Regions from separate parts of the Agreia sp. genome, predicted to be linked through region 1. Evidence: riboswitches for the same ligand, from Rfam matches in the RefSeq annotation. Region 1 holds a riboswitch; the other holds the start of a gene.
What was found. A riboswitch is a leader RNA that binds a small molecule or an ion and turns the genes downstream of it on or off. The one in region 1 is predicted to bind thiamine pyrophosphate.
Positions count from the first base shown of each region.

Region 2: it holds a riboswitch for thiamine pyrophosphate, as region 1 does, so the genes downstream of both, ACE5CZ_RS07200 (ECF transporter S component) here and thiM (hydroxyethylthiazole kinase) in region 1, are expected to answer to the same signal.

Region 1 covers NZ_CAXVWM010000170.1:427-8,551, forward strand. The annotation lists gene ACE5CZ_RS12305 (bifunctional hydroxymethylpyrimidine kinase/phosphomethylpyrimidine kinase) at 1-1,191, opposite strand, end outside; gene thiE (thiamine phosphate synthase) at 1,191-1,841, opposite strand; gene thiM (hydroxyethylthiazole kinase) at 1,838-2,644, opposite strand; TPP riboswitch at 2,638-2,729, opposite strand; gene ACE5CZ_RS12320 (SDR family oxidoreductase) at 2,776-3,675, opposite strand; gene ACE5CZ_RS12325 (MerR family transcriptional regulator) at 3,732-4,202, opposite strand; gene ACE5CZ_RS12330 (alpha/beta hydrolase) at 4,287-5,225, shown strand; gene ACE5CZ_RS12335 (ester cyclase) at 5,266-6,207, shown strand; gene ACE5CZ_RS12340 (class I SAM-dependent methyltransferase) at 6,288-7,097, opposite strand; gene ACE5CZ_RS12345 (ABC transporter ATP-binding protein) at 7,094-7,882, opposite strand; partial or broken gene ACE5CZ_RS12350 (ABC transporter substrate-binding protein) at 7,897-8,125, opposite strand, start outside.
Region 2 covers NZ_CAXVWM010000089.1:902-11,630, reverse strand. The annotation lists gene ACE5CZ_RS07260 (FAD-dependent oxidoreductase) at 1-853, opposite strand, end outside; gene ACE5CZ_RS07255 (FAD:protein FMN transferase) at 853-1,713, opposite strand; gene ACE5CZ_RS07250 (hypothetical protein) at 1,700-2,185, opposite strand; tRNA gene ACE5CZ_RS07245 (tRNA-Arg) at 2,331-2,406, opposite strand; gene orn (oligoribonuclease) at 2,505-3,125, shown strand; tRNA gene ACE5CZ_RS07235 (tRNA-His) at 3,174-3,249, shown strand; gene ACE5CZ_RS07230 (metallopeptidase family protein) at 3,329-3,679, shown strand; gene ACE5CZ_RS07225 (D-alanyl-D-alanine carboxypeptidase family protein) at 3,715-4,968, shown strand; gene ACE5CZ_RS07220 (hypothetical protein) at 4,990-5,244, opposite strand; gene ACE5CZ_RS07215 (ATP-binding protein) at 5,307-5,807, opposite strand; gene ACE5CZ_RS07210 (energy-coupling factor transporter transmembrane component T family protein) at 5,804-6,586, opposite strand; gene ACE5CZ_RS07205 (ABC transporter ATP-binding protein) at 6,583-8,037, opposite strand; gene ACE5CZ_RS07200 (ECF transporter S component) at 8,061-8,702, opposite strand; TPP riboswitch at 8,772-8,874, opposite strand; gene ACE5CZ_RS07195 (hypothetical protein) at 8,899-9,231, opposite strand; gene ACE5CZ_RS07190 (LLM class F420-dependent oxidoreductase) at 9,295-10,224, shown strand; partial or broken gene glgX (glycogen debranching protein GlgX) at 10,281-10,729, shown strand, end outside.

The sequences.
Region 1 (8,125 bases):
ATAGGCGGTCGTCGCATCGTCGGCACGCACATCGGCGAACGCGCCGTCTGCGAGCCACGAATTGTGCAGCTCGAGCTCAGCCGTGATCGATGCCTCGGCGGCGGCCGCCCAGAACGCCTGCTCGGCGACGGTGGGCGCCAGCGCGCTCGCGGTCGCCAGGGCGCGTGCGTAGTCGCGCAGGTAGAGCGCATCCTGGGCGAGGTACCCGCGGAACGCGCGGTCATCGAGCGTGCCGTCGCCGAGGCCGGACACGAAGGGCAGCGCGTCGATCTGCTCGCGCACGGCCCGGATGCCCTCCCACCACTCTGCTCGGAGCTCGCCCGGGGTCGGCCGCGTCAGCAGCCCCGCCCGCTGCCACATGCCGGCGAAGTGGCTGATGGGTCCGTTGCCGTGGCCGACCTCGAGTTGCGCACCGCCCCGGATGCTCTCGCTGAGCCAGCGCTTCACCTCGCCGACCGCATGAGCGGCGTCGGGCGACGAGACGAGCCGGGTTGCGAGGGCGGAGGAGAGCGAGCATCCGGTGCCGTGCGTGTTGGTCGTCGCGATTCGGGGAGCGTCGAAGAGAGTGGTGCGCACCTCGGAGCCTCGCGCATCGACCAGAGCGTCGGGCGACGTGGCGTGGTCGAGGTGGCCGCCCGTCGCCAGCACGAGCACGTCGAGCCGGGCCGACACCCTCGCCGCCTGCGCGAGCGTCTCGTTCCAGGTAGTGGCCTGCGGCTCGTCTGCGAGAATCGCCAGCTCGGGGATGTTCGGGGTGACGACGTGCGCGAGGCGGGCGAGTTCGCGCAGCGCACCCTCCGCATCGGCCTGCAGAAGCCTGTCGCCGCTGGTCGCCACCATCACGGGGTCGAGCACCACGACGGGAGGCCGCACGCGTTCGAGCCACTCGCGCACGGCGCTGATGACCTGCACGTCGGCGAGCATCCCGATCTTCACCGCGTCGATCGCCACGTCGTCGCTCACGGCATCGAGCTGCTCGCTGAGAAAGGCGACGGGAGGCACATGCACCGAACGCACGCCGCGGGTGTTCTGCGCGACGAGGGCCGTGACGACCGCCATGCCGTAGCCGCCGTTCGCCGCGATGCTCTTGAGGTCGGCCTGCACTCCGGCACCGCCGGTGGGGTCGGTGCCGGCGATGCTCAGCACGCGCGGAACCGCACGGCCTTCGATCTCGTTCACTGCGTCGTTCATCACGCGTTCCGCCATTCGGTCGCCAGATCTCGCGCCGCAGCGCGCGGGCTCGTCGCCGAGCAGATCGCCGAGACCACGGCGGCCCCGGCGGCGCCCGACCGGCGCAGTGGCGCGATGTCTGCCCTGCCGATGCCGCCGATGGCGACGGCCGGCAGGTGGGTGGATGCGGCCAGAGCCGCGAAGGCGGCGAGACCCAGCGGCGGCGGCGCGTCGGTCTTGGTCGTGGTCGAGTGCAGCGCCCCGATGCCGACGTAGTCGACCGCTCCGGGGTCGTTCTCTGCGTCGCGCAGCTGAGCGAGCGTCGACGCGCTGAGCCCGATCACCGCAGCGGGTCCGATCAGTTCTCGCACCAGCGCGGGTGGCAGGTCGGACTGTCCGAGATGCACGCCGCCCACCCGCGCGCCGAGCCTGCGGGCGGCGAGAAAGACATCCACCCGGTCGTTGACGATCACCGTCACGGCCGCGGGCAGGGCGTCGACGACCCGGCACACGAGGTCGAGAAAGTCACGAGCCGTCGAATTCTTTTCGCGCAACTGCACGGCGGTCGCCCCGCCGGCGACGGCCTCGCGCGCGACCGAGAGAACCGTATGCCCGGCGGCGGCGGCGAGGGCCGTGTCGGTCACGAGATAGATCGACAGGTCGAGCGTCATGAGATTCTCGCCCGCGTGGCGATGTCGGCGCCGTCTATCGCGGCGAGGGCGTCGAGGAAGGCGGCCCCGAAGCTGCCAGGACCGGCCGATTCGACCGCGGCCAGCTCGGCGGCGATCGTATAGACGGTCACTGCAGCGACGGTGGCGGCCAGGTGGTCGTCATCGACCGCGAGGAACGCGGCCATCACGGCCCCGAGCGCGCATCCGCCACCCGTGATGCGGGTCAGCAGCGGGTCGCCGGTGGCGATGCGCACGACCCGGATGCCGTCGGTCAGTAGGTCGACGGGGCCCGAGACCGCGACGACGCCGCCGGTCGATTCGGCGAGCGAGCGGGCGGCGGGCAGGGAGGCCTCGACGGAATCGAGGGCATCAACCCCACGCCCGCCGGCACCCGTGCCCGAGAGGGCGATGATCTCAGACGCGTTGCCACGAACAACCGACGGACGCAGGTCGCGCAGCCGATGGGCGAGGGGAGTTCGCACGGGCAGGGATCCGATCGCCACCGGATCGAGCACCCAGGGCGTGGCGCCTGCCGCTGCCCCGGCCTGGGCCTCGATCATCGCCGCCCGCTGTTCGGGTGTGGGGGTGCCCAGGTTGACCAGCAGGCCGGATGCGATGGTCGCGAACGGCTCGGCCTCGCCGACGATGTCGACCATCGCGGGCGCGGCTCCCACCGCGAGGAGCGCGTTCGCCGTGAAGTTCACGACCACGCTGTTGGTGATGCACTGCACGAGCGGACTGGTCTGCCGCACCCGGTTCAGGGCATCGATGGTGGATTCGATAAATGGTTCTGACGTGCGCATGAGCGCGACATCCCTTCGCTAGTACGAACTAGATCAGGTTCGACGGGTTTGTTCTCAGCCCGGATGGGCACCCCGTGTCACGTAATGAGCGCCAGCCTAGCAAGCGCCCGCCGGCTTCGCCGACGGCACGGTCACGGAGTGACCATGCCTCCGTTTACGTTGAGCGTCTCGCCTGACACGTAGCTCGACTCCGCAGAGGCCAGGAACACGTAGGCGGGCGCGAGCTCGGCCGGCTGGCCGGCGCGCTGATAGGTGCTCTCGTCGTCGAAGGCCTTCAGCTGCTCGTCGGAGACGCCGCCCGACACCTGCAGCGCGGTCCACACCGGCCCCGGCGCCACGACGTTGACCCGGATGCCGCGCGGGGCCAGCTGCTGCGCCAGACCTTTCGAGAAGTTGTTGATCGCCGCCTTGGTCGATGCGTAGTCGAGGCGATCGGGCGCGGGCTGGTAGGCCTCGAGTGATGCCGTGTTGATGATGGTGGCGCCGGCGGTCAGGTGGGGGAGCGCGGCTTTGGTGAGCCAGAAGTTCGCGAAGACGTTCGTGCGGAAGGTCTGCTCGAACTGCTCGTCGGTGAGGTCTTCGAGCCGGTCGACGGCGATCTGCTTGCCGGCGTTGTTGACGAGGATGTCGAGCCCGCCCAGCACCTCGACGGCCTCGGCGATGATGTCGCGGCACGTGCTCGCTTCGGTGATGTCTGCGGCGATCGCGTGCCCTGTGGTGCCGGCCTCGTCGATCAGGCCCAGGATGCGATCGGCGTCTTCGTGCTCGGCGGGCAGGTGCACGATCACGACGTCGGCGCCCTCGCGCGCGAACGCGATGGCGACGGCGCCCCCGATGCCCGAGTCCCCGCCCGTGATCAGCGCCTTGCGCCCGGCGAGCCGCCCGGTGCCGCGGTAGGTCGACTCGCCGAGGTCGGGAACCGGCGTCATCTGCGCCTGCACGCCGGGCTCGGGCTGATGCTGAACAGGAGGTTCCACTCGCTTGTACTGGGTGACCGGATTTCCGAAGGTGTACTGATCGCGTGCAGTCATGTGCTCAGACTAGGAGAAGGAGATCGGGAAGGCGTGGAGATGGAACATCTCGGTCTTCAATTGGGCTGAGAACGAATCTGCCACGGCGTTGCCCCGACTGCTGCCTCAACGGCAAGGCAGGTGGGTGCCTCTCCGGTCCACAAGCGACCGGCTTTCCCTGCCTCGAGGTATTCGGCGTAGAGCCGCGCCTTCGCCTCGATGACACTGAGGTTTTCGACCAGGCCTGCCAGCTCCTGGCGCACGCGCGCTTCGTGGGCACGCAGCAGTTCCATGCGCTCGCGCTCGTTTCCGGGTCCGGCGGCGACGAGCTCGGCGTAGTGACGGACGTCTCCCACCGGCATCCCGATCGAACGGAACCGCATGCACATTCGAAGCCACTCCACGTCGACCTCGGTGTACACGCGTCGGCCACTCCCGTCGCGCTCGACCCTTCCAGGAAGCAGACCTTCTCGCTCGTAGAAGCGCAGCGTATGCACGCCAAGACCCGTCTCTTCACTCACCTCGCCGATGAGAAACTCTTTCGCCATTCCGCACCACCATCTACTTGACCTAGAGAGTGGTCTAGATCGTAGCGTGAACCGCAAAGAACGACGGATGGAGTTGTAGTGACGATGAAAATGGATGTCGAGCTGGGGGCTGCCCTGTCTGAACTGACCCAGGACGACGAGCCCGCAGGTACCAGAACGTGGCAGGAGATTCGCCAAGCGACAGATGAGATGTACCCGACGCTCACCCGGGCTCTGGAGCGACCAGAACTGGACGAACGAATTTACGAGGCTTCGTCGGTCGACGGGGCCAGCGTTGCGCTCCACTGGTTCTCACCTCGGGCCGTAGACAGCTCGCATCGAACGGCGGCGGTGGTGCACGCCCACGGGGGTGGGATGATCGCGGGTTCGGTTGCGCTCTTCGCACCCTACGTGCGTGAGTACGTGGCCCGATCCGGTGTTCCGTTTCTCTCGGTCGATTACCGGCGGGGGCCGGAGGCTTCCGGCGAGCTGCCAGGACAGGACGTTTTTGCCGGTACCCGCTGGTTGCACGATCACGCCGCTCAGCTCGGCGTCGACCCGGAACGGATCGCGGTGATGGGCGAGAGCGCGGGCGCGGGGCTCGCCGCCGTCAGCGCCATTCGCGCCCGGGATGCGGGCTTGCCGGTTGCGCGGCAAATCCTCATCTACCCGATGTTGGACGACCGAACAGTGACGTCCGACCCGCACACAGCGCCATTCCTGACCTGGTCCGCCAACGACAACCGCGTCGGCTGGAACGCCGTGCTCGGTGACCGCCGGGGAACCGACGGCGTGCCCGCCGTGATCGCACCCGCTCGCCTCGACGACTTCTCCGGCCTGGCTCCGGCCTATCTCGAAGTCGGTGCACTGGATCTGTTTCGTGACGAAACGGTGCGGTATGCCTCATCTCTGTGGGCGGCGGGCGTCGACGCCGAACTTCAGGTTCTTCCCGGCCTGACGCACGGTTGGGACCAGTTCGCGCCGACCAGCCGCGTGCGAGCGGCGACACTCGAACGACGAGTGCGCATCCTTCACGCGATCTAGTTCATACAGCAATCAGCCCCTATTAAAGACAGGAAAGATCATGACCGACATCGACCTCCGCGCCATCTACGCGCGCTACCTGGCTGCCCTCAACGCCCGCGAGTTCGAGCGTATGAGCGAGTTCGCTCACGAGACGCTGACCTTCAACGGCGAGGTCATCTCTCGCGACGACTACACCGCCGAGATCAAGGCACACCTGGATGCCGTCGACGAGTTCGCCTGGAACCTCGAGGACATCGTCGTCGAGGGCGACCGCGTCTCCGTTCGTCTCCGCGACACCGGCACGCCCGTGAAGGAATGGCTCGGGCTGCAGCCGACGGGATCACGAGTGGAGTTCACGGAGTTCGGAGTGTATCGATTCCGCGAGGGCCGCGTCGAGCAGATGTGGTACTTGCTCGACTTCCAGGCGATCGAGCGGCAACTCGCTGCCGGAGCCGGCACCGCCGCCTCGACTTCCGATAGGCAGGACCAGAGGCAGGGGTCATCCTCTGCCGCCGGTGAGGCCGAGTTCACGGCCGCCGAGGCAGAGGTGCTGCGCTATGAGCCAGCCGAGCTGAAGGCCCCGAATCACAACGATGTGCGGTCGTTCGTTCACGCCTGGTTCGCCGCGTTCGACCACGCTGCTGAGGCGGAGTTCTTCACGACTCACCTCGACGACGGCGACATGACGTTCACCCTCGACGGCGACGCGCTGGCTCACGATCACGCGTCGTTCCGCGATTGGTACGCCGACGCGCTGCGTCACATCCCCTGGGACTTTCACAGCATCATCGAGATCGACATCGCCGGCAATCACCGAACTGGCTGGACGCTCGAGTTCTTCTTCCGTCATGTCGGGAAGTGGCTCGACGAGCCGAACACATCGACCGGCCGGCCATTCAATCGAGTGCTCCATGCCACCTGGCGGCTCGAGCACACCGGCTCAGACTTTCTGATCCGGCGCTATGACCTCACGATCGCGCAGAACACCATGCCCATCTGATGTCCTATCCCGCCGGTGGCATCGCGATGCTTCCGCCGCAACCGAACGACGCTGCAGCAGGCTCAGGCTCACGCTCAGGCTCAGCGCGGTGCGGTCACCCCGTAGACCACGTGGTCGTCGAGGTACTGCCAGACCGTTCCGGTCTCGACGAAGCCGGCGCTCTGCAGGCTCTCGAGATGAAAGCCGAGCGTGACCTTCGGCGGCGCCACGTGCAGTTCGGCGCCCCAGACCTCGCTTCGCCGTTGCAGCGCGGCCGCATAGCGCGGAACGTCGGCGACGGCCTGCCACCATTCGTCCCACGTGTCGGTGTCGCCTGCGAAGGTCTGGGCCTGCATCGCCGCGTCATCCGCCAGCGCGATGCGCGCGAGGGTGCCCTCGTGCTGGGCGCTGTACGAGAGGTGGTCGCCGTTCAGCAGGATGCCGCCCGGTCGCAGCAGACCCGGCAGCGTGCGATACACGTCGACGAGGTCGCCGGGCTGAAGCCAGTGCAGGGCCGTCGACGAGACGATGGCGTCGAACGGGGCCGACGCGATCGCCGGATGCTCCGACCAGTCGGCGCGCGCGAGGTCGACGTCGGCGGTCTGCAGGCGAGGGTCGTCTGCCGCGAGGTCGTCGGCGATCGCCAGCAGCGCGGGGTCTTTGTCTGCCACGACGGCGCGCGCTTTCGGAACGTGACGGAGCACGTGCAGGGCCAGTGCGCCAGTGCCTCCGGCGAGGTCGAGGATGCGCGGCTCGGCGACGTCGACGCAGACGCCGGCGACGACCCGGGCGATGGTGTCGAAGCGCTGCGCCCGGTGCCGGATGTAGCCGGTCTGCTGAGCATCCCATCGAGCGGCGAGGCTGCGGGCGGTGTCGAGGGGGCTAGTTTCTGTCGAGCTGAGTTCTGTCATGCGGATTCCTTTGTTCGGGGAGCGGGGCAGAGGGCGGGAGGAGTAGAGGGAAGAGAGAAGAAGAGGCGCGTCAGCCCATCCGGTGTCGCTGTGACCCGGGTCGTCACGTCGTAGACGGCATCGAGCAGCCGAGGCTGAAACACCTCGGAGGGGCGGCCGGCACCGACGACGACTCCGCGCTGCAGAACGACGACGCGGTCGCAGACCTGGGCGGCGAGTTCGAGATCGTGCAGCACGACCACGACGGTCGGGGCGATTCGTCGCAGCAGCGAGATGATCTCGAGCCGGTGCCTGATGTCGAGGTGGTTGGTGGGCTCGTCGAGCAGAACGTGACTCGCGCCCTGGGCGAGCGCTCGGGCGAGGGCGACGCGCTGCAACTCGCCGCCCGAGAGTGTCGAGAGCCGATCGAAGGCCCGGTGCGACAGGTCGACCGCGTCAAGGGCGTCGGCCACGCGGTGATCGAACGCGGCCCCGCCAGAGCGCAGAACGCCGTTCTCGGCGATCCCGCCGAGCGAGACCTCGTCGACGATGCGCAACGAGGCATCGGGTTCGCTGCGCTGCCCGACCTCTGCCACCCGGCGTGCGATCCAGCGTCGGTTCTGGATGCGGAGATCGTGGCCATCCAGAACGATCCGGCCCGCCGACAGGGGCGTCGCGCGAACCAGCGCGCGCAGCAGGGTGGTCTTTCCGCTTCCGTTCGGACCGACTATCCCGGTCACCGCGCCGGTGGGCGCCTGGAACGATACCCCGTCGAGCAGCACTCGGTTTCCGGCGCGCACGGTCACCCCATGCGCCTCGATCACGGCAGGGTCGCGAGGAGTGCGGCCAGCTGCTGCGGGCCCTGGGTCGAGAGCACGCTCGGCGGGTCGGTGTAGGCGAACTGCAGTGCCAGAACGCGGTCATTCCGAACCGCCGAGAGGGCGGAGACACCGGGTGAACTCATGAAGCTGTCGATCACGGTCTGCGGTTCGCCGTCGGAGTAGAGCAGCACGATCGTGCCGGGGTCGCGCGAGATGATGTCCTCGATG
Region 2 (10,729 bases), on a different contig from region 1:
ACTCTGTCGTCGATGGGGTGAGGCTCGTCGAGCGTTCGAACGACAGCGACAGCCCCCGACGCTGACCGACCAGGAAGGCCAGGAGGTTGCCGACGACCAGCGCCAGCTCGGGACTGCTGTACAGCGGCCCCACCGAGAACGGAATCGAGAAGACGAGTGCCACGATGCCGGCGAGCACGACCCTCTGCCAGAGGCGCGGCGGCAGCGTCAGCGGTTCGCTCAGCATGAAGCCGGCGAGGAACACGATCGGGGTCGACCCGAGCGCGTAGACGAGGGCGTCGGACAGTGCGAGGCCGAACGACGACTGCACGATCGTCACCACGATCGCCGCGAGCACGATGAACGTCAGGCCCAGGGGAAGCTGGCGCGTGCGGTAGAGCACGAGCAGGGCGCCGATGACGACGACGGGCAGCAGCACGGGCGTTCCCACCCACCACACGGATGCGTTGAGCCCCGTGAGCGTGATTATCACGGCGCCGATGGCGGCCGGGTTGACGATGTGCCGACCCCGCCAGGCGAGCACGTATTTCGAGGCCACGGCGATCGCGGCCGCGAGCGCCACCGACAGCAGCTCCTCGCCATCCGTCGTCGGAAAGAACAGGAAGAACAGCAGGAGAGCAGTGATCACGGACGACTCGGTGTGCGGCCGCACCCGAAAGAGCAGCGCCATGACCCGGTTGGCGACGATGCACGCGAGCAACACGGTGCCGAGCGTCGCCACAAGCTCGAGGGGCTCGAATCCGAGAAGCCCGACGAGGCTCTCTGTCAGTGCCACGAGCACAATGGCGACCAGCACGACACTGACGAGTCGATACATCTGAACCGTGCCCAGCAGGGCACCGAGTCGAGCCATCACGAGAAGACCTCTCCCCGCAGCGTGCGGGATCGTTCGGCGATTCCAGTGGAGTGCATGCGCACCCAGTCGAACTCGAATCGTTCGGCGAGTCGTGCGGGCGACACGAAGAAGAGTGCGGTGGCCAGGCCGTCGGCCAGGAGCCCGTTCGCTGCAATCACCCAGGTCGCGATGATCCCCGAGGTCGGCGCGCCCGTTCGCCCGTCGAGGATGTGGTGCAGGCCTTCGCCCCAGACGCGTCGATTCGATCCGGATGCGCACAGCGACTCGTTCTCGATCGTCACGATGCCGATCGCCTTGCTCGGGTCGAATGGATGCTCGAGGCCGACTCTCAGTGGCTGGCCACGGGTGACGAGATCGCCGCTCGCGTCGATGACGAACTGCTCGATTGCGGATTCGAGGAGCACCTCCGCGACGAGGTCGATGAGATATCCCTTTCCGGCGGCGCCCACATCGATGACGGTCGGCGCCGTCGTCGTCACCGTGGAGCCGCTGCGACTCACGGCATCCCCCCATCGTGCCGGCACGAGCAGACCCGGATGGGCGGCAAGGCTGTAGTCGCGGTCGTAGCCGAGATGCTCGAGGGAACGGCCGATGAGCGGAGTGACGGCTCCGCCGCTGACCTCGTCGAGCACGTCGTAGAGGTCGAAGAGATCTGCCGCGTCGGGGGGAAAGCGGAGCGTGCCGGGTGTCGAGGCGAGCGAGGTGACCAGCGAATCCGTTCGGAAGCGGGAGTACGCGCGGTCGAAGTCCTCGACACGAACCCGAATCCGATCGACCACGGCCTCGGGGAGGTCGTCGTCGGTATCGACCTGCCAGGCCGTGCCGATTCCCGTGAAACGGAGACTAGACGGCGGCATCGGCCTTGATCTGGTCGACGGCGTCGGTGAAGCCGCCGCTCGTCAGGGACGACCCGGCGACCTTCGATACCTCGAGGTCGTCGATGCTCTTGCCCACGACCACCGCGGCGATGCCGTCGGCGAATTCTCCCTGATATTTCTTGCCGTTGGGGTTCGTCGATTCGGGGGTGACCGTCACCGCGGTGATGACGTCTCCCGTCAGGGTCAGCGAGACCCCGATGGTCTCTTTGCCTCCCGGCGAGGTGTATTCGCCCTCGGCCGAGTACTCGCCGTCGGCGTAGGCCGAGGATGCAGCGGCAGCCTCGGTGGATTCTGTCGTATCGTCGCTGGCCTCGGCCGTGCTCTGAAGAGTGGCTGCCGGCGTGCTGGTGACGTCGGCAATGTCCGGCTCGGTACTGCAGCCGGTGACCACGCCGAGGAGTGAGAGCCCGGCGAGGGCTGTGACGGCGGTTTTCTGGTGGCGGGTGATCATATTCTCTCCATCAGTAGGGATGTACACGGCACGATCGGACGTCTTCGACCCTAGGGGCGCCACGCATGCGCGGCCTATGCAGGAACTGTGGAAAAACTGGGAAAAGTTGAAGCAACAACTATTGGGCGAGTGGCCTGTTCTGGAATGGTGCCCCCGGTAGGAATCGAACCTACGACCAAGAGATTAGAAGGCTCTTGCTCTATCCACTGAGCTACGGAGGCGTGTGCCCGGCACGACGGGCCGCTTCTACGATAGCGCGTCGGGCCCCGGCGACCGTCGAGGCAATTCGACAATTCATGCACACGGATATGATGCGCATATGGCTTCACTCACGGATCGTCTCGTCTGGATCGACTGCGAAATGACGGGACTCGATCTCAGCGTCGATGAGCTCGTCGAGGTCGCTGTCGTCATCACGGACTTCGACCTCAACATCATCGACCCCGGATTCGCCATCGTGATCAAGCCCGACGATTCCGCACTGCAGAACATGAACGACTTCGTGCGCGATATGCACGCCTCCAGCGGCCTCGACCAGGAGATTCCCGACGGGGTGAGCCTTGCTGAGGCGGAGTTCCAGGTTCTCGAGTACATCCTCAAGTACGTTCCCACGGGCCAGCAGGCGCCGCTCGCCGGCAACACCATCGGCACCGACCGCGCGTTCCTGGCGAAGTACATGCCGCGGGTCGACGGTCACCTCCACTACCGCAGCGTCGACGTGTCGAGCATCAAAGAGCTCGTGCACCGATGGTTTCCCCGGGTGTACTACAACGCGCCGAAGAAAGACGGCGGTCACCGGGCGCTCGCCGACATTCTCGAGTCGATTCGTGAACTCGGCTACTACCGCAAGGGCGCGTTCGTTGCCGAGCCCGGACCTGCGACCGACGATCTGAAAGAGCTCTCCTTGACGATTGTGCGCGAGTTCGCCGCCGGTCTGTAGTAGAGTCTTCTTCTGTCGCTTCGATGAGAAGTTCTCGGGTGGCACATGGTGGATATAGCTCAGTTGGTAGAGCGCTGGCTTGTGGAGCCGGATGTCGCGGGTTCGAGCCCCGTTATTCACCCCACGCGCAAGAGGCCCGGGTCGATCAGACCCGGGCCTTTTCGCATCGCCGCAACGCTCACAGCCTGAAGAGGAGCCCCCGCGTGCACGACATCGATGCCGAGCAGTTCGAGGCACTCGTCGTGGCCGAACTCGATCTGCTGCCCGACGACATGATCGACGGACTCGACAACGTGGTCTTCGTCGTCGAAGACCGGCCCGAAGACGGATCGCTCGACCTGCTCGGGCTCTACGACGGCGTGGCGCTCACCGAGCGCGGGCAGTATGGCTTCGGAGAGATGCCCGACCGCATCGTGCTCTACCGCGAGCCGCTTCTCGAACTCGTCGACGACCTCGACGAGTTGAAAGATCAGATCCACGTCACCCTCGTGCACGAGATCGCGCACTTCTACGGCATCGACGACAGCCGACTCCACGAACTCGGCTGGGGCTGACCGGCAATCCTCGCCGGGCCGGTTAGCCTTGGCGGATGGCTCGATCACCCCAATCCAGACTCGGCCGCGCACTCGGAATCATGGTCGTCGCCGTCGTCATCCTCGGCCTTGGACTGTACGGTCCGGCCACGCTCGTCGGTCCCCTGCCCAGCACCGACGCCGTGATCGACGAGCCTTCAGACATCCTCCCGACCATGGGCGCTCCGACGGTGCCGCAGACCGGTGCGAGCGCGATCGCCACCGATGACGGCACGATCTTCGCTTCGGGCGGCGACACCGCCCCCGTGCCCCTGGGCGGCGTGACGAAGGTCATCACCGCGCTGGTCGTTCTGGATGCGAAGCCGATCGAGCCGGGAAAGCCAGGGCCGTCGATCGTCGTCTCGGCGGAAGACTACGCAGGCTTCGTGACGTACATTTCCGAGTCAGCCCGCTCGATCTCGCTCATCGCCGGAGAGACCTGGACCGAGCAGCAGTACCTGCAGGCGATGCTGCTCGGCTCGAGCAACACCCACGCCGACGCGCTGGCCCGCTGGGCCTTCGGATCGGTCGACGACTATGTCGTCGCGGCCAACGCGTGGCTGGCCGAGAGCGGCTACGCCGGCACGACCGTGGTCGACGCGACCGGGCTGGCGGAGGGATCGCAGGGCACGGCATCCGAACTCGCCGCCCTGGCCGCACGCGCTTTCGACGACCCGGTGCTCGCCGACATCATGAGCCTCGACAACGTCGTCGTCGCGGGCAACCGCAGGGTCGACAACGTGGCGGCCTACCGCGTCGACGAGGCGATCACCGGACTCTCGCGCAGCTTCACCGACGCCGCGGGGCTGTGCTTTCTCTTTCGACTGGAGGTGGGCACAGGAGACGACGCCGTGCCGCTCTACGGCGCGTTTCTGCGCGAGCCCGATTACGAGACTCTGGATGGCGACCTGACGACGCTCATCGCGTCGGCGGCCGCCACGCTCACCGAGACGGTGCTGGTGTCGCAGGGCGACGAAGTCGTCACCTACACGACGCCCTGGGGCGACGAGGCGCACGGGGTGGCCGTGGCAACGAAGTCAGAACTGATCTGGCTCACGACGCCGGTGACGAAGACGGTCACGGCGACCGACGTGACCACGGCCGCGAAGGGTACGCGGGTCGGCCAGGTGACGTTCCACACCCCGACGGGAGACGTCACGGTTCTGCTCGAACTTGACAGACGAGTCGCCGATCCGGGACCGGTCTGGCGCATGACGCACCCGGCTCCCGTGATCGACGCCTTCGTCAGATCCCGAACCGACTCCGAGTAGAGCGGCGAGGGTCGTGCCGACCTAGTGGTCGTCGCCGATGTCGCCCGTGCGAACCGTGGGGTCGGAATCGGCGGCATCGAAGGAGTACTTCACGGTGAGGTGTCCGTCGACCTCCTCCGTGTCGCCCGCCTCGTACCAGAACGTCGACTCGAGGCCACCGACTGCGCCGAGCGCGGGAAAGCGGGAGTCGAACTCACCGCCGATGAACGCGCGATCCTCGGTCTGCCCTTCGAGGGGTCCGTCGAGGTACAGGGCTGTGTAGGTTTTCTCAGTCATGGCTCCACCGTAAACCGTCGACCTGCGTTCAGCTCCCAGCCTCAGGCCCGGTCTGTTTTCTGCTAAGACCCGTCGAGCCTGAGGTCGGCGGATGCCTCCGGATCCTCGCGCTCGACGAATGCGCGCCAATGCTCCTGCCACTCGTCCCAATGGGGGGCGTAGGTCTCGCCGTCGCGCTGCAACGCGCGGCGCTTGCGGATGTCGTCGGGCGCGTCGAGCCAGATGCGCACGTCTGCGAGCACGGCGTTGGCGCGGGTGAGCACCCCGCAGCCCTCGATGAGCAGAGGGAGCGCAGGGTCGACGTCGTGCCATTCGGCGGGAGCATCGGCGCTCCAGTCGAAGCGCTGCCAGCGAGCGCGCTCTCCCGCAGCCAGCGGCTCGAGCACGAAGCGCTGCACATGCTCCCCCGTGGCGCGCAGGCCGCTCCACCCGGGGTAGATGTCGTCGAGGCGCACGAGCTGCGGCGACACCGCCCCGGGCCATCCGTCGACGATCCGGTCGGCCAGAGTGCTCTTGCCCGCGCCGCTCGGTCCGTCGAGCAGAATGACGTTCCGAGTCGTCATCCGACGATGAAGTTGAAGGTTTCGAAGACCACCGCAGCGGCGATCGCGATAGCGGCGATCGCGGCGCCGATTCCGATGAGCACGCTCTCGCGCCATCCGAATGTCGACTCGCGCGCCCAGGTTCGCGGGGTGTCTCCCCCGAAGCCCCGGGCCTCCATCGCCGTCGCGAGTTTGCTGCCCCGCCTGATCGACAGCACGAGTAGGGCGAAGGCCTGCGAGAGAACCCGTCGGATGCGCCCGCGGTCGCCGACGCCCCGGGCTCGGCGAGCGAGTTCGAGCGAGCGCCAGTCGTCGAGGAACAGCCCCACCAGGCGCAGTCCTGCGAGAGCTCCGAGAACGAAGCGGCTGGGCAGATGCCACACCTGGGCGAGTCCGTCGGCCAGGTCGGTGGGGTCGATCGTCACGAACAACACGATGGCGGGAAGTCCGATGGCCAGCACACGAAGAGCGGTGGCGATCGCCAGCGAGATCGAGCCGTCGGTCACGTGGATGAGGCCGAACTCGAGGTGCGTCTGCCCTGACGCCTGCCCGTAGAGGAGGGTCGTGAGCCCGGCCGTGGGCGCGGCGATCCAGACCGGTATTGTGCGGAGGAAGAACTGGCGGGCGCTCAGGCCTGCCCACGCCAGCAGCACGCTCTCAAGCACGAGCGCGGTCGCGGCGGACAGCCAGTCGATGGTGAGGATGAGCGCGAAGCCCAGGAGGAACGCGGTCGCCAGCTTGGCCACCGGGTTGATGCGATAGATCGCCTGCGTGCCTTTCGTCGGGGTGAGGATGCTCACGAAAGCCTCACCTCGTCGTCGGCGAGGGCTCTGACGAAGTCGGCGTCGTGGGTGACGGCGAGAATCGACTGTCCCTCGTCGAGCAGTTCTGCCAGCAGCGAGACCAGCTCGCTCCAGGTTCGCGAGTCCTGTCCGAAAGTCGGCTCGTCGAGCACGAGCAGCTTCGGTTTCGTGGCGAGCACCGTCGCAACGGAGAGGCGGCGCTTCTCTCCTCCAGACAGGGTGAAAGGATTCGCGAGCGCGAGATGATCGAGCCTGAGCCGGTGGAGGAGCTCATCGACGCGCTGCTCGACGGTGTGGTCGCCCAGTTCGAGTGCCCGGGGCCCCACGGCCAGCTCATCGCGCACGGTCGTCGCGAGAAACTGGTGCTCCGGGTCTTGGAAGACCGTGCCGATGCGGGTCAGAAGGTCTTTCGAGCGCCAGGAGATCGGCGAGGTGGACGTGAGCGCACCGGCGAGCAGGGGCGTCGCAGACACGACTCCTTCCTCCGGCCGCAGGAGTCCGGCCAGGGTCAGGGCGAGCGTCGACTTGCCGGCACCGTTGGGCCCGACGATCGCCACGGCCCTACCCTCGTCGAGCGAGACGTCGAGACCGGCGGCGATGCGCGAACCGCGCACGCGCGCGATCGCCAGCCCCGTGGCATCCAGCAGGCGCCCGCCCGAGGAGGGGCTCCGGCGTTCGGCGAACCGCGGGGGAAACTCGGGGATCCATACTCCCGACGCGCTCAGTTCGGCGCCCTGAGCGCTCAGCACGGCGTGCGGTGCGCAGTCGGCCAGCACTCCGCCGCCTGGCGCGAGCACCACGACGCGATCGACGATGTCGCGCCACACCTCGACCCGGTGCTCGATCACGACGAGGGTAGCCCCGGTCGAGCGCGCAACCCGGCTCACGGCATCACGGACCTCGGCGACGCCGGCGGGATCGAGGTTCGCTGTGGGCTCGTCGAGCAGGATCAGGCCGGGTCGCATGGCCAACACCCCTGCGAGTGCGAGCCGTTGTTTCTGCCCGCCCGAGAGCGCCGAGGTCGGATGATCGAGCGGCAGGTCGAGCCCCACCTCGTCGAGGGATTGCACGACGCGCCGCCAGATCTCGTCGCGTGGAACGCCGAGGTTCTCGCAGCCGAATGCCACGTCGTCGCCGACGCGGGCGAGGATGACCTGCGAGTCGGGATCCTGCAGAACGAGCCCTGCGATGCCGCGTGCTCTCGTGGCGTGCTGGCCTGCCACGCGAAGCTCGCCTCGCTGTTCGCCCTCGTCGTCGCCGCCGATCACTCCGGCCAGGGCGTGCATCAGGGTGCTCTTGCCCGCACCCGACGCGCCCAGGAGCAGCACGCGCTCCCCCGGTTCGATCTCGAGGTCGAGTCCCTCGACGGCCCACGCCTTGCGCGAGGCGTGCCGCCAGCCCCACTCGCGCGCCGAGACGGCGGCCGGGGGCAGGCGGTCGTGCGTCATCGTCGTGATTTCCGGATGCCTTCTCAGACCCGCGCCGATACCTCGCGGCCCGACGCGAAACGGCTGAGGGCTCCTGTGCGGGCGAGGCCTCGCGCCGCGAGCCAGGAGAGCAGACCCGCTAGCACCGCACCCGAGACCACCGAGCAGACGGCGTAGATGACGGCGAACTCGACCTTGGCCCCGGGATAAAAGAGCACGAGGTCGGTGACCGCGAGCGCGATGCCCGCTCCTATTCCGGCGAGCACGGCGACGTACGCACGCCAGTTCGCGTAGAGGAAGAGTGCGAACACGATCTCGGCCCCAAGGCCCTGCACGAGCCCCGAAACGAGGGTGAGCGCGGCCCACTGGGTGCCGATGATCGCGGAGACCACGGCCGCGACGAGTTCGGTGAAGAGCGCGGCGCCGGGCTTTCTGATGACGAGGCCGCCGAGCACTCCCGCAAACAGCCATCCGCCGCCGAGAAGGGCCTGGAGCCCCGGAAGCGCGGCTTCGAGTGGTGCGGACAGGGGATTGTAGGCCTGGCCCCACAGCCAGAAGACGAGACCCGAGGCCACGCCGATGACGCTGGCGATGACGATGTCGACGACTCGCCAGGTGAAGCGATTGGGCCGGCCCGTGCCGACGGTGGTTGTTTCGGACTCGGTGGAGAGGGGTGAAGTGCGCACTGAACGTGCCCTTTCGTCGTAAGCGAATGTCAGGGCACGGGTGGAGTCGCCGCAGGAGGACCCTGTGAGCGACACCGTGAGATGTCCTCCCTGCGCTGGCATGATCCAGATCAGGTTCGACGGTCGAAGGTTGGAGAACCTTCCTCTCAGCCCGGCTCACCGGACTCCCGTGTTGCCACCCAGTATAGGGCGGTCGCTACTTCTTGAGTGCTCGGATGATCCGAGCGATCGCCTTGCCCGTGACCCACACGGCCGGAACGGATACGGCGACCAGGGCGATGAGGTTCGGCTCGAAGGCGACTCGGCCGTTCTCCTGGGTGACGTACGCACCGACGGGGATCGCCGCCCCTCCGCCGCCACCGCCTGCGATGCCAGAGGTCGCCTCGTCGGATCCTGAACCGCCGAACCCGAACCAGCTGATAGCGACCGGCACGAGGGTCTGGCCCTCGATCTCGACGGGATCGCCGTAGACGGCGCCCACTCCGAACGATCGAACTGTTTCTGCGAGCTTCACGGCGATGTTTGTCATGTGGTCACGGTACCCGGCGTGCACCCGTGCCGCCAGGGGTCGAGTGTGTGACACGCTGGGGGGGTGGACTTACGTATTTTCACCGAACCGCAGCAGGGCGCCAGCTATGACGACCTGTTGACGATTGCATCCGCGACAGAGAGGCTCGGCTTCGACGCCTTCTTCCGCTCCGACCACTACCTGCGCATGGGTGACGACGCTACGGCCGGTCTTCCCGGTCCGACGGATGCCTGGACCACCCTGGCCGGGCTCGCCCGGGAGACCTCGCGCATCACGCTGGGCACCCTCGTGTCGAGCGTCACCTACCGTCACCCGGGCATCCTGGCCATCCAGGTTGCCCAGGTCGATCAGATGTCGGGAGGCCGGGTCGAACTCGGGCTCGGCACCGGGTGGTTCGAACGGGAGCACCTGGCCTACGGCATCCCGTTTCCCGCGAGGCGCTTCGGCCTGCTCGAGGAGCAGCTCGAGATCATCACGGGCATGTGGGGAACTCCTCTGGGCGAGACCTACTCATTCGAGGGTGAGCACTACACCCTCGTCGACTCCCCCGCCCTTCCGAAACCCGTACAGCACCCGGTTCCTGTGATCGTCGGCGGCAGCGGGCCCACGCGCACGCCGAAGATCGCAGCGCGGTTCGCCACCGAGTTCAACGTGCCGTTCGCCGAGCTCGCCGACATTCCCCTGCGATTCGCGGGCGTACACCAGGCATGCGAGACGATCGGGCGCGATCCGTCGGAACTGGTGTATTCGGCGGCCCTCGTCGCGGCCGTCGGATCGAGCGCGTCCGAGTTCGAACGACGGGCGGCGGCCATCGGTCGCGAACCGGGCGAGATCCGGGAGCACGGCCTCGCCGGCTCTCCCGCCGAGGTCGTCGACCGTATCGGAGCGCTGCGCGACGACGGAGTCGAACGCCTCTACCTGCAGATCCTCGACATCCACGACCTCGACCACCTCGAGCTGATCGCAGCCGAGGTCATGCCCCAGCTCGACTGACCCGGCCGCATACACGCGGCGTTCGACCCGACTCACGACTTCATCAGGAGATTTTTATGGAAAGCTGGCCCGGATCGGCCTACCCCCTCGGCGCGACCTTCGACGGAAGCGGCACGAACTTCGCCCTCTTCAGCGAAGCTGCGGAGCGCGTCGTGCTCTGCCTCTTCGGAGAGAAAGGCGCCGAGACGCGCATCGAACTGACCGAGGTCGACGCGTACGTCTGGCACTGCTACCTTCCCCAGGTGCAGCCCGGTCAGCGCTACGGCTACCGTGTCTACGGGGCGTACGACCCCGAGAACGGATGCCGCTTCAACCCGAACAAGCTGCTGCTCGACCCCTACGCCAAGGCCACGAGCGGAACCATCGACTGGGACCAGTCGCTCTTCTCCTACAACTTCGGCGACCCGGACTCCCGCAACGACGACGACTCCGCCAAGCACATGATGACCGGCGTCGTCATCAACCCGTTCTTCGACTGGTCGGGCGACCGCATCCTCGGCATCCC